Regions from separate parts of the Sporomusa rhizae genome, predicted to be linked through region 2. Evidence: a T-box and tRNA genes for the amino acid it is inferred to sense, from the RefSeq annotation. Region 2 holds a T-box; the other holds one or more tRNA genes.
The links. A T-box is a leader RNA that pairs with one kind of tRNA and senses whether it is charged. The one in region 2 lies ahead of tyrS (tyrosine--tRNA ligase), so its partner is inferred to be a tRNA-Tyr.

Region 1: it has a tRNA-Tyr gene. The T-box ahead of tyrS (tyrosine--tRNA ligase) is inferred to sense a tRNA for this amino acid. The anticodon was not compared.

The regions. Positions count from the first base shown of each region.
Region 1 is NZ_CP156925.1:2,460,615-2,467,988, reverse strand. It holds gene rsmD (16S rRNA (guanine(966)-N(2))-methyltransferase RsmD) at 1-463, opposite strand, end outside; gene SRRS_RS11375 (NlpC/P60 family protein) at 615-1,322, opposite strand; tRNA gene SRRS_RS11370 (tRNA-Pro) at 1,491-1,567, shown strand; gene SRRS_RS11365 (hypothetical protein) at 2,197-2,343, shown strand; gene SRRS_RS11360 (hypothetical protein) at 2,501-2,668, shown strand; gene SRRS_RS11355 (hypothetical protein) at 2,767-3,081, shown strand; tRNA gene SRRS_RS11350 (tRNA-Tyr) at 3,317-3,401, shown strand; tRNA gene SRRS_RS11345 (tRNA-Gln) at 3,414-3,489, shown strand; gene SRRS_RS11340 (hypothetical protein) at 3,595-4,140, shown strand; gene SRRS_RS11335 (TIGR03960 family B12-binding radical SAM protein) at 4,142-5,872, opposite strand; gene nrdG (anaerobic ribonucleoside-triphosphate reductase activating protein) at 5,951-6,487, opposite strand; gene nrdD (anaerobic ribonucleoside-triphosphate reductase) at 6,502-7,374, opposite strand, start outside.
Region 2 is NZ_CP156925.1:5,640,545-5,647,918, reverse strand. It holds gene SRRS_RS26410 (amino acid adenylation domain-containing protein) at 1-3,203, shown strand, start outside; gene SRRS_RS26405 (aminopeptidase) at 3,266-4,375, shown strand; gene SRRS_RS26400 (TetR/AcrR family transcriptional regulator C-terminal domain-containing protein) at 4,527-5,057, shown strand; T-box leader at 5,143-5,377, shown strand; partial or broken gene tyrS (tyrosine--tRNA ligase) at 5,434-6,375, shown strand; gene SRRS_RS26390 (dicarboxylate/amino acid:cation symporter) at 6,479-7,374, opposite strand, start outside.

The DNA.
Region 1 (7,374 bases), 2.6 Mb from region 2:
TTATCGTATCAAGTTTGAGAAGCACTTCGTTCACTAACCCCTGATTATAAGGAGGATCCACAAAAACCAGCGTGAATGTCCGCCCCAATTGGCTTAACTTAGCCAACATTTTAACGGAGTCACCACGCTGAACTTCAGCCAATTCACTTAATTTGGTAGTACAAATATTGTCGCGAATAGCCGCAAGACTCGCAGAACTATGGTCAATAAATAGCGCATGCTCAGCCCCACGGCTTAAAGCTTCCAGACCTAAGTTTCCCGTTCCAGCAAACAAGTCCAACACCTTAGCACCAACTACTGCCACTTTGGTAATCGTTAACGGCATGGTGGTGAGAATATTAAACATAGACTCCTTAACCCTGTCGGCTGTAGGGCGAACATCCAGACCTTTTGGTACTTTAAGCTTAACTCCTTTGGCAATCCCTGTTATAATCCGCATGTTTACCTCAAATTGTGCCTGAATTTCTTTTTAACATAAACATTTTAGCACATTTAACTACTTGTGGCACTTTTTTGCAAAAAAAATTATTTAATATTTTGTCTATCTATTATTCCCGCCTTAACGCCCAACAAACAAAAAATAACCGGATAACCGGCTATTTTTATGATCATAGTTATCGGCTAATGCGAAAAGCACCTAAAAACCGTTCCTGATAGTACGGTTTGGACATTGGTGTCAACGTTACTTTGCCAGCGGCAGAGCTCGCATGAATAAATTGGCCATTTCCGACATATATACCTACATGTGAAGGACCGGGCATATACGTACTATAAAAAACCAAATCTCCGGGTTGAATATCAGCAGCCGCTACACGATGTCCGAAATAGTATTGTTCATCGGCAACTCGCGGCAACAAAACTCCATAACAGTTGTAAATATAATATACAAAACCAGAACAATCAAATCCAGATGGAGCCGCTCCCCCCCATACATATGGTATACCTAAAAAGCTGCGAGCAAAATTAGCAATTTGTTGCCCGCCTTTTCTCTCAGTATTACCACGACTTATTTCGCCATTACCTGAGTAATTGCGAAGCGCCCGCCATGTACCTGAACCAACGATACCGTCATCTTCGATTCCAGCATTTTGTTGAAATTTTATAACAGCATATTTAGTATATTCGCCAAAGTTTCCATCAACGTCATCATGATAAAAACCAAATCTTCTTAATTCAGTCTGTAAAGTATAAACCGCCGCATTTGCATCTCCCTGCCTTATTACAGGCATTTCCTCTCCTGATGCAAAAGCCATTTTACCGGGAGTACTTAGTAGAAAAAACGCACAGATAAACGCTAAAAAAACCATTTTTACTATCTTCAAACACATACCTCCATCGATTCTACTTTTCTTCTTTCCTTTCGACATTTGCAAAAAAATTCCTTTAGGACAAAAGACTCATAAGAAGCTAAGAGAAATTTTAAATAAAATTTACTCAAGCTTCGCTGTTGACAAGGACATTATGAATGTGTATACTTAATAAATGTGAGCCGGGGCGTAGCGCAGTTTGGTAGCGCGCTTGGTTCGGGACCAAGAGGCCGCAGGTTCGAATCCTGTCGCCCCGACCAGTTTAATCTAGTGAATCCAGGCAACCCGAGCTGTGGATAAATCTTTAAAAAGCACAATGAGTAGTCAACTCCTAGCCGTTATTCTAACGAACGACGAAAGTTAAGAAAAAAACGTATTTTACAACCTCTTCTTTAGTATTAAGAGGTTGTTTTTATTTTGTGCGCTAGTAAGTTTCCTTCCTTATTATATGTTATGTAAAAACAAAACCATTGGTGCACACAAATGCTTGAAGTCAATGCTGTTAAATTAAGCTAACGCCCAATAAATCACTTCGTCTGGCGAAAAACCATGAAGTTACCCGCTTTTTCGCTTCTTTTTCGGTTTTTCCTGCTCTTTAATGGCGTTTATGCTTGCTTTTAGTGCGGCCACGATGTCAAATATCTTGCCGCCGGCTTCGATAGACATAACTCCAACCGTTATATTGTCTGAACTGTGAGAGATAAAACCTTGAATTGAGTGACTTCGTTAGGGATATGCCGGAAATATTTCATTTTGCCGAAGAGCTTTTCGTCTCCTGCTCCTTATGTAGAAACTAATAGTTCGGCTTCTTACTTATTTTTTTTAACTATCACCTCTTAACAACATAATCAGTATAATAAAGTAACCTGAATTAGAAGGTGGTGATAATTTGATCATTGATTTCAATGAACAAAAATTTAGAAGCGAAGTTATAAATATGGTTCGCCCCCTGGGACTCGGCAAACGTCAAATTGAACAAGTGGTGACTCAAGCATTACTAGCTGTTCGTAGAGCAAGTAGACCAGTAAGAATGTAATTAATTATTCTAATGCCCCTGGAGGTCAGCCTACTTTTGCACAAATGAAACCACTTCCACATATTGGGTTAGTTAGAACTTACTGCTTTAAATGATACCAAATTAAGTTCAGATTTTTACTAACGTTTGGGTAATACTAACCTTGGAGGTGATTCTTTTGAAAAGCTCCGGAAACTATGGTGAAAAATTCGGTAAAAAATTACCTAATACCGAAGCTAAGTATATTACCGGAAATGTTGGCGTCCAGGAAAATCCTGAGGCACCACCGAGAAAGAAAGAAAATCATACTATCGAACCACCCAAAGTTTCTACTCAGCATTTTTAAGTCGGCATATGCCGGCTTTTTTTTTGAATCACCCCATCACCAGCTGAAAAAGTTTAATTAATCTTTCATTGGTAACACTATTGCTGGAGGTGATTTTAATGGCCAATAACAGTCGTAGCCCAAACACACAACCAACAAGTCCAAAGAAAGTGTTTGACACCAGCGGTATCGAGACATCACTAATTCGGGACAGCCTCTCCCAGTCGTTCGATAATTCCCAATCCCAAGAAGGCTCCTCTCAGAAAAAATCCAAAAATGCAGATTTAGATAACCAGGCAAACGGCATTGTTAATCTTAATGGAATTCCAGTTTCTCCCTCAACAGGCTCTGCTAGACCAGCTCAACTTGATCGTGGTAAAAGCAAGCACACTATCCAAATTAGCAAAGATTTGCAAAATACCACTTATAGGTAAATGCAATTGACGCTTTTATAACCTATCTATAATCATAAACGTACCTAAAATCAATCTGCCAAACGGAATATATAACAAAAGCCCAAGAAGCGAATAAGTTTCGGACAAAACAAAATACCACATTATCAACATAAAATAAAAGTAAACTATAATCTTGCATTTGCCAAATGTACATGATATAATATGTCACGTTGTAGAAATTTTCAGTTTGATAATAGGGCTTCTGGTTTGAATTGGAGGGATTCCCGAGTGGCTAAAGGGAGCAGACTGTAAATCTGCCGTCTTTGACTTCGGTGGTTCGAATCCACCTCCCTCCACCATTTTATTTATATAGGGGCGTAGCCAAGTCGGTAAGGCAACGGACTTTGACTCCGTCATGCGTTGGTTCGAGTCCAGCCGCCCCTGCCAAAATTAAAGCAGAGCATGTTGCCTGCTTTTTTTTGTTTTTATTCAATTACTTGCATATTCTCTTCAACTTTACAATTATCTAAAAGATACTCATGGAGGATTAATATGGCAAAAAATTCGTTTATTATTTGTCTTATACTGCTATTAATGTTGACAACCCCCTGTTTCGCGGGACAAAGTTCAATTGTCACCAGCTCCTTTGTCGCCGTAGCTGTACATATCGACACTGCCAACAAAGATATAATAGGTGTTGATCTTTTGGAAGCCGGAATCAATAAGTTTATTCAATATAAGTCTAGTCTGGTAATGATGGATGGAATGATACTCTCAGGCAGCAGTGTTTTACGAGAACTGAAAAAAGCAGGAATTGATGATTTTAGCAACCCTAATCCTACAAAACTTCAAGATTTCGGAAAAATTAACGATGTATCCTATGTCTTACTCCTGACTCTCTATCCCCTGGATATTTCAGCTGATATTAAAGCATTTGACGTTAGCAAGGGAGACTATCTTGTTGGAAAAAAAATTACTCAGCCTAAGGAGGCTGAGTCTAAATTCGGATTCATGGATACTATGCTTAATAAGTTTTCTCGTTTAATTGACGGTGAGCTTGACGAGATATTTAAAATTATTAGTATTAATAAATCCTAATTTATTTGCAAACACCACACCTTTTACACCCAGCAACACATGGCTGGGTGTATTTTTCTGCCTGGGCTTGTCGATATTCTGACAACAAATATGACATATCAAAACCCATGTCTAAATTATCCCAAGGAAGAATTTCTGTTTCTCCCCTAGTACGATATAAATAGAAGTCTTCATCAATTTTGTGAATTTTGATTGCTTGTTTCCATCCTTTTGTACCACCATTATTCATGGCCGTAAGTAATACCGATCCTAATTTTCTGTCTCCTCGCGCCAGTACGCTTTGAATGTAGGCCTCCCTAGGATGTTCAATTAAAATTTCAATTCCCTTAACCTTTTTTAATGTGCTTTGAATGTATTTTAATCTGGATGAAGCTATCTCCAGGGGAGCCATAGGCAGCCATTGGAATGGTGTAAATGGCTTGGGGATAAAAGGATTAATACTTAAAGTCAACAACCCCTTACTGCCTAACCCCTCCATGTATGCCTTGATATTACGTGCCATCCCGACAATGGCTTCTATATCCTGATCAGTCTCCCCCGGTAAGCCAACCATAATATATAACCGAACATGCGGAATGCCGGCTGTTGCCGCAGCTTTTATTGCTTGATACAGGTGTTCATCACTAATCTGTTTATTAATCACTTTGCGCAAGCGTTCACTGCCAGCTTCCGGCGCTAACGTTATTGTTTTGTGACCACTGGAAGCTAACGCTTCTACCAACGATTGCGTGAGCGAATCAGCTCTAAGTGATGCAACTGACATAGTTAGACCCTGATCCAATATTATTTGACACAATTTATCAATTTCAGGATAGTCTGAAATCGCCGCTCCCATCAGCCCAACTTTTGCCTGAAACAGCTTAGCTTTTTTCACAGCTTCGGTAATTTGTGTTAAAGAACGTACCCGTGGGTTACGGAAACAGTACCCTGCCATACAGAATCGGCAATGCCTGCCACAGCCCCTGGCAACTTCAATTAGATACATATCTCTGAATTCAGTATCAGCAGTTACAATAACAGTTTGGCCAGGGTAGCTGCTCAAATCTTTTATATAGCGGCGTTTTACGTTAGCCGGGATACCGTCATAGCGCTCATATCGATTAACTATGCCCGCAGCATCATATATCGGCCGGTAAAATCTCGGTACATATACTCCTTCTATATTAGCTAACTTTAATAAAAGTTTTTCTCTCGACAAACCACTGTTTAAACCATCGTAATAAGTGTCTAAAAACTCATGAATTACTTCTTCCCCTTCTCCAATAATACAAGCATCAACAAAGTCAGCCAATGGTTCGGGGTTAAATGTAGCACACGGTCCGCCAATAATAACGAGCGGATCGCCTTCTTGCCTATCGGCCGCCAACACTGGAACTTTACCTGTAGCTAATATATTAATCATATTAAAATAATCCATTTCAAATGAGACAGCAAAGGCAATCAGCGGAAATTCATACAAGGGCAGCTGGTTTTCCAAACTTAATAAAGGCGTATTTGTCCGAACATATTCATCCATGGTCTTTTTATCAGGCAAAAACAGCCGTTCACAGGCAGTATCGCCCCGGCTGTTTACTTGCTCATAAATAATATGCAGTCCTAGATTGGACATCCCCACGTGATAAGTATTCGGATAAACAAGCGCCATAGGCCGGCGAGACCCGGGAGCATAGACCATTGTTCCTTGTTCTGCCGCCACAATTTTTCGCAGGCGTTCTTTAAGCTGCCATGACATGTTAATCACATCCACCTTTATCGTAGTAACTATACCATTACAATAGTATACAAACATTTATTAAAATTATAGCAGCATTTAGGCCCAGCGCTTTTGCAAAGCATCTTCCCAGAGGACGACCTTCATAACTTTTAAAGTTGCCTTCACATCGATCAAGCGCTGGTTACGGGAACCACGAAATGCTAAGCTTAAATCACGCTCAGCTTCACGGTATTTTCCATCTATAAGTATATCGGTTTGTTTAAGGAGTTGCCCTACAGCTTTATTCGTTAAAGCCATTGCCGTTAACTGTTCAAACCTAAAGCCACTATACGTGACGATATCAAGCCCCAACGTTTTTAGGCGTTTTGCCAGCTGAACTAATGGTTCAGGTTGCAGAAACGGTTCTCCACCCGAGAATGTTACACCCCTTAATAACCGGTTGTGAAGAACCTTCTTTTCAATATGGTTAAAAAGCCCTTCTATATCAACAACGTAACCGCCATTACTATCATGAGTATCGGGATTATGGCAACCTGAGCACCCATGTGGACAGCCCTGTGCAAAAACTACCAAGCGTAAGCCTGGGCCATCAACAACGCTTTCCTCTGTTATTCCAGCAAGCCTAATTTCCATACATTTTCCCTACCTTAGATATGTCTTACTCTTTGATTTAATTCGTTCAATTTAGCGTCATTAAAGCGGTCAACCGTACTAAGATAACCAGTAATCCGCCGAACTCGACGCACATTGCTAGTTCCACATGAAGGACACTCCTCAGTGTCAATTACCCCTAAATGTCCACAGCCTTCACAAAAATCAACAGGATAGTTAAAGCCAGCATATCCAAAATCACATTTTCGCATATAACGAATGATCTCTTCCAAAGCCCCCAGATTATTAACAGGCGGCGCTCCAAATTCCACATAGCTGATATGCCCCGCATTAGCATACTTGTGATATACACCTTCAATCCGAATCTTATCAAAAACACTAATCGGATAGTTAACAGGTATATGGAATGAATTCGTATAATATTCTTTATCTGTAACTCCTGGGATAATACCATATTCACGGCGATCCATTCTAACAAAGCGTCCTGATAAGCCTTCAGCCGGGGTCGCCAATAATGTATAGTTCAAATCATAATGTTCTGCTGCCCGGTCCATTTTATCCCGCATAAATGCCACAATTTCTTCACCCATAATCTGGGCTTCTTCGTTTTCCCCATGATGATATCCGGTTAAAGCAGTTAAAGCTTCAGCTAAACCAATAAAGCCCACCGAAAGAGTACCATTTTTAATTACATCTTCAATATAATCGTTGGCTTTCAACATGTCCGAATCAATATATAAGCCCTGCCCCATTAAAAACGGCATATCCCGAACTCTTAATTTAGCCTGAACTTCAAAACGGTGGTATAACTGTTCGCAAGTCAAATCGATAAATTCGGACAGACTTTGATAGAATTTCATTAAATTGCGTTCTGCTTTAATAGCTAACCGCGGCAAATTAATGGTCGT
Region 2 (7,374 bases):
CCATATTGCAAGATACGACTGTTGCGGCTAAACCGGATATTGTATCAAATATGCAAGTAAAACGGTATGTTTTCTCTTTTTCACCATTACTGCACAAAAAAACGCAAGAGTATATTGTCAGAAGCAGTTCAAATATCTTTTTACTATTAACAGCCGCGTTGTCCGTATACTTTAACCGCTATCAACGACAAAAAGAAATTGTGGTCGGACGGGCGGTGCATAATCGGCAGAACAGGCACTTCCGTGAAATGGTCGGCATGTTTGTAACTAGCCTGCCCTTTAAGGTGGTCATTGACGAAAATATTTCATTTACTCAAATGCTGCAAAATATGGAGAGAGAATTATGGTTGGATCTACGGCATCAACAGTATCCTTACGATATGTTGGTTAATACATTGCGGGAAAAAAAAGTAGGCTTTCGCAAAATCATTAATATACAAATATCAGAGAATCCGGCCTTCGTTAGCGATGGGTTTGAAATTATCCAGCAATATTATGCGTTATACCAGGATACGGAATTGTTCTTTCTGGTAAACCCCAGAAATACAAATAAAACCCAAACAGAAATTGCTTTGGATTATCAGAGTGACCTGTTTACCGAGACGGAAATTGTGGCTCTTGTTGAAAGGCTGCTTATAATATTAGAAAATTTACTGGACCATCCGGGAGAATTACTAGGTAACATTCCGACAGTAACTAAGAACGAATATCAGCAGGTCATATATGAGTTTAACAATACGAAGCGCGAGTATCCCAATAATAGCATTCCGGATTTATTTGCGGAGACGGTCGCGAAATATAGCGGTGAAATTGCTGTAAAATCGGCAGCACAACAATATTCCTATAAACAATTGGACCAAATCAGCAATACAGCAGCGTCGAAACTACTGAAAAAAGGCGTTGGAAAAAATAGTTTTGTCGGAGTTATGACGGGGCGATCGGTTAATTTTGTTATTGGTATTCTCGCTGTTTTAAAAAGCGGGGCCGCTTATCTGCCGATCGACACTGATTATCCGCCGGAGAGAAAAAAATTTATCCTTGAAGACAGCCAGATCAACCTTGTTCTTGCCGATAGGGAGGCGGTACTGCCTGAGGAATACACCGGGGCTATCCTGCGAATACCTGACGATATTACATCAGGAAATAATGAACAACATAACCGGGTACCCTGCGGACCTAATGATTTAGCGTATGTCATGTATACTTCAGGGACAACCGGCAATCCAAAGGCAACTCTGATTACCCATCAAAATGTAGTGCGTTTGGTGAAGAATCCTGATTATGTGACGCTCAGTGCGGGCAGCAAAATGCTTATGGGTGGCGCGGTAGGTTTTGACGCAAATACTTTTGAAATATGGGGCGCTTTATTAAATGGCGGTTGCGTGTACGTTGCAGAAAAGAATGAAATACTGTCGCCGGATGTATTTGGTCGTATCCTGGTACAAGAAAAAGTAAGTGCTTTGTTTTTAACAACTGCCTTATTTAATAAGCTGGTGGATGAGCGGGAAGATATTTTTGATCAGGTTGATGTTTTATTAGTTGGCGGCGAGGTTTTATCCCCTCAGCATATCGGTAAAGTGTTCAACCGTAAACAAAAAGTAAAGATGATTAATGTCTATGGACCGACGGAGAATACTACATTTTCGACCTGGCATCCGATACATCGTGTTACCGGCGAACTAATTCCGATAGGCAGGCCGATCAGTAATTCAACCGCATATATCCTTGATCCTTGTTTACAACCACTGCCGGTTGGTGCGATCGGCGAACTTTGTGTGGGGGGAGACGGAGTCGCGCAGGGGTACTGGCAGCGGACGGAATTAACAGAGGAGAAGTTTGTAACCGATCCGTTCGCAAAAGCCGGTCGCCTTTATCGAACCGGGGATTTCGCCTATTGGCTGGCAGACGGCAGTTTAATGTTCGTCGGCAGAAAGGATAATCAGGTCAAAATCAGAGGACACCGGATCGAACTGGGCGAGGTGGAAGCCCAAATAATGAACACAGGTAAAGTGAAAAGTATTGCCGTGATCGACGCCCAAGATGCGAGAAAAAGTAAATATCTGGCTGCGTTTTATATTCCCTTGCCCGATATTCCGGCTGCTTCCATTCGGACCGATTTACAGCATATTATGCCTGAATATATGGTGCCCCGCGTCTTATTACCCGTTCCCGATATTCCGCTCAATGAAAATGGAAAGGTTAACCGCAACGAATTAAGAAAAATCTTATCAAACCAGCCAAATAAATTAGAGCATGACGACCAAACTCTTACTGACTATGAGAAAAAGGTGCTTGCCATATTTGAAGTGGTTTTAGGGCAAAAAGGAATTCGGATAGATGACAACTTTTTTGAAGTCGGTGGGGACTCACTCGGTGTTGTGATGATTGTGACAAGGATTAAGCAAGAATGGGAAGTGGAAGTGCCGGTACAATTTATTTTTGCCCAGCCAACGATAACCGCCATTGCACACTATGTAGAGATGCAAATAAAGAAAAAGAACCGGGATGAAAATACTCAAGGCAAAGTATATAACGCAACAGGACATAACCTGTTTTGCTTTCATTCCCTACTAGGGGATGAAAGCGAATATCAAACGTTGGCAAACCACATTACGAAGTATTCGTTCCACAGTTTGCAGGTGGATTATACGCGGCCTTTGCCAATAAAGAGTTTCGCCGAATATATTGAACGAAATCGTCAGGGTTATGATCCGGTTGTGCTAATCGGCTATTCTTCCGGGGGAGTCGTTGCCTTTGCCGTTGTACAGGAATTGGAAAAACGTGGTATCATGGTAGCAGCTGTAATTATGTTAGACAGTTATATCATAAACGCCGATAACAAAAACGATGTTATAAAAGAGATGACCGATAACATGTTCAAAAATAGAAATAAGGAGAATAGTTGTCAGGCGTGGATAAATGATTTGAAAAAATGCCTTGAACATTTTGGTACTATTGATTTTTCTGTACCGATTTCTGCAGACATAATTAACCTTCGGGCTGTAGACGAGCGGGACGAAAAAATGATCGAGTATGCAAACTGGCGTATATGCAGCAAAAAGTCATTTTATCCTATTGACGGTTATGGCGATCATATTGCCATGCTTTCCAATGAATTTGTGAGTTTAAATGCCCTAATAATCTCTAGGGTTTTAACTACCTATTCTGAGCCTACCGTGATTTCATCACTGGATGCAGGTTGAGGCAAGACGGGTTAAGGGTAATCCCTTGTACCATATCTTAATCACACAAGGAGGAATATATCATGGATGAAAGAGTCCGCGAGTTAGCGAGAAATCTGATTGGATATTCGGTTCGTTTGCAGCCGCAGGAGAAGATTTTGATCGAATTGTTTGATGATGGATTGCCGCTGGCGAAAGAATTGATCAAAGAAGCCTACCGGGTCGGCGGCATCCCGTTTGTTACCATTAAAAGCAACTCAATTCTCCGTCAACTGTTAAAAGAGGCAACCATTGAGCAGCTAAAAATGATAGCCTTGTGGGAAGCTGCGCGTATGGACAGCATGGACGCCTATATCGGCGTGCGCTCCGCCCAGAATATCAGCGAGCTGGCCGATGTACCCGCCGAAAAAATGCAATGGTATCAGCAATACTGGAGCAAGCCGGTTCATACGGACATCCGCGTGACGAAAAAGTGGTGCGTGCTGCGCTACCCCAATAACTCGATGGCACAACTAGCGAACACCAGCCAGGAAGCGTTTGAGGATTTCTATTTCAACGTTTGTAACCTCAACTATGCCAAAATGGATCAGGCCATGGAGCCGTTAATTCAACTGCTCGATGCAACCGACAAGGTTCACATTATTGGCCCGGGGACCGACTTGCATTTTTCCATCAAGGGCATTCCGGCTGTAAAATGCTCCGGCCATATTAATATTCCCGACGGGGAAGTGTACACCGCGCCGGTAAAAGATTCCGTCAATGGTTATCTCACCTATAATACACCTTCCCTGCAGGGCGGTATTACTTATGAACATGTGCGCTTTGACTTCGTCAACGGGAAAATCGTGAACGCCACCGCCAATCAAACCGAAAATTTAAACAAAGTTTTGGATACCGACGAAGGCGCCCGCTATATTGGCGAATTTGCGTTCGGCGTTAATCCCTATATCACAACCTCCATGAACGATATCCTGTTTGATGAAAAGATTAGGGGCAGTTTCCATTTCACCCCGGGGAATTCTTATCAAAACGCCTTTAATGGCAATCGTTCCGCCGTCCACTGGGATTTGGTCTGTATCCAAACTCAGGAGTACGGTGGTGGGGAAATCTGGTTTGATGACCGGCTCATCCGCAAAGACGGCCTGTTTGTCATTCCGGAACTTGCCGGGTTAAATCCCGAAAACCTCTTGTAAGGCTTAAATGTCCAGTTATCCCTGCCATTTTGGTGCAGTAAAGTAGATAGAAGTAACAAGGGCAGATATTTGAATCAGGAATAAAGTTATATTTTGGACTAGATGGGACACAAATACGCCCTTTTGGCAGCCAAATTTATGGAGAACTACTATGAATAGTAAAAAAATGCTAGCAGAATCGCTGGAAAAACTGCTGCTTAAGAAGAACCTCGATGATATTCAAGTCAGTGAAATTGTAGCAGGAACATCGCTTTCAAGGAAAACCTTTTACCGCCACTTTAGAGATAAATATGATCTTGCCAGTTGGTACTTTGCCCAGTTTTACAAAGCTAGTTTTGGCCGTGTAACAGATGACCTTACTTGGGAGGAGGCATTGTTGCGCTGCCTTGAAATTTATCAAGAAAAACAGAGTGTACTAAAAAATGCTTATGCAAGCCATGATATTAACGGCCTTCGTAGTTATGACATTGCGATAACGAAAAAAACATATGAGCAATATTTGACGAGTAAGGGTGCTGATATATCTACGGAGATTATGCGTTTTGCTATTGACATCGCCTCACGCGGTGGCACTGATATGGTTATCGAATGGCTGCTTGGCGGAATGAAAATGGAAAAGAGTAAACTGGTTTGGCTGCTTAAACAAACGTTGCCAAAGAATATTCTCACGTACATTGATTGAAAGAAATTATAAAATGTCACACATGTGTCATTCTGTGGCTTTACTTTTACTGCTTAATCAACTAGAATTTAATAAAATTAAATTATCAAAAGCAATGAAGGGAAGAAGTAGGTCAAGACTTACGTCATTCAGAGAGCAACCGGTTGGTGAGAGGCTGCAGACGTACTGACACGAATACATCCTGGAGCCGCTGCCTGAATAGTTTAGTAGGGTTTGACGGGTATGCCCGATACAGCGTGCGAGTGTGTTGTTGCACTTGATGAGGGGAATTCTGTGAGGAATTTCCGATACAGAGGTGGTACCGCAATTCTGCCCTCTGTTCCGAATGGAGCAGAGGGTATTTTTATTATGAATTTTTGGTAATGGAGTTGTTATAATGAAAATTTACGATGAACTGGCAGCTCGTGGCTTGATTGCTCAGGTTACAAACGAAGAAGAAATTAAAGAACTTATTAATAGTGGCAATGCAACCTTTTATATTGGCTTTGATCCAACGGCAGATTCCTTGCATGTTGGTCATTTTATGGCACTATGCCTTATGAAACGTTTGCAGATGGCGGGAAACAAACCGGTTGTTCTTCTTGGGGGCGGAACAGGCTATATTGGTGATCCATCTGGTCGAACGGATTTGCGTTCTATGATGTTACCGGAAACAATCCGGCATAACTGCGATTGTTTTAAGAAACAGATGGAAAGATTCATCGAATTTGGTGACGACAAGGCAATTATGGTTAACAATGCCGACTGGCTCTTAGAACTGAATTATATTGATTTTCTTCGTGATGTTGGAGCCTGCTTTTCTGTGAATAATATGTTACGTGCAGAATGCTATAAGCAGAGAAGGGAAAAGGGGCTGTCCTTCTTAGAGTTTAATTATATGAGTATGCAGTCCTACGATTTTTATTATCTATATCAGAATTACGGGTGCAATATGCAATTTGGTGGAGACGACCAGTGGTCTAATATGTTGGGTGGTACGGAACTGATTCGTCGTAAGCTAGGAAAAGATGCTTATGCCATGACAATTACACTGCTAATGAATTCCGAAGGCAATAAGATGGGAAAGACCGCAAAAGGTGCTGTCTGGCTTGATCCTAACAAAACCTCCCCCTCGGAATTTTTCCAGTATTGGCGTACTATTGGTGACGCTGATGTTCACAAGTGCATGCGTATGCTTACCTTCTTGCCACTTAAAGAGATTGACGCCATGGACAACTGGGAAGGCTGTCAACTAACCGAAGCCAAAGAAATATTGGCGTATGAACTGACTAAGTTGGTTCATGGTGAAGAAGAAGCCTATAAGGCAAAGAGTGCTTCTCATCAAGGTAAACAGCCCTGACAGAGAGTAGATATCAGGGCAAACAGAAAACCCGCTAAAAGTTTTTGTTTTAGCGGGTTTTTTGGCGATTTTCATAACTTTTTTATGCATATTTCTTTGTCATCCAGTTTTTCCCTTCTACTAATCTGGCAATCAGCATGGAGCATACTATATTGCCTGTAGAATTTAACAAGGTTGCCGGAGCATCAATGATCGTGCTAATGACAGCAATAATGGGGAGAACTTCCGGTGAAAATCCATATACGCTAATAATCAGCATTTCACCAATCATACCACCGCCGGGTATCGCACCCATAACAGCACCAACCAGGAAGGATACGCCAATAATGCCTATACAGGTAGAGAAACTGCTCATATCCATGCCAAAGAGGCCGAACAGAAAGGTGATCTTTAAAACTCCACCGAAAACCGAGCCATCTTTATGAATATTAGCACCTAAAGGAATAATGGTTTCAACCATATCTTTAGGTACGCCAATCGCCTTGGTTGCTACTATATTAATTGGGATGGAAGCAGCACTTGAACAAGTGGCGATAGCTGTAACCGAAGGGGATAGTGCGTTACGCCAGAAAGCTTTGACCCCTTTCTTTTTTGCAGCAATATAGGCATATAAAGTGAAAAAACCAAAATAATAGATACCTGTCAACACTAAATAAGTAATAAAAGTCTTTAAATAACCGTGTAAGATTTGTGTTCCTAATTCACCAACCACATTAGCGAAATAAGCACCTAAACCAATTGGCGCATAATACATAATAAGTTGGACTAACTTCATCATAACCTGGGTTGCTGCCGACAGAAAAGCAGTAACTGGTTGAGCTGCTTCGCCCACTAATGCGGTGGAAAGGCCTGTTAAAGCTGCCAGGATAATTAACGGTAAAATATGTTCTCTAGACAAAACTAATGGGAAGTCAGTTACGGTAAAGGTTTTGACGAGTTGCTCCAAAACGCCGGGCGTTTTTGTCTTTTCCGGGCTGC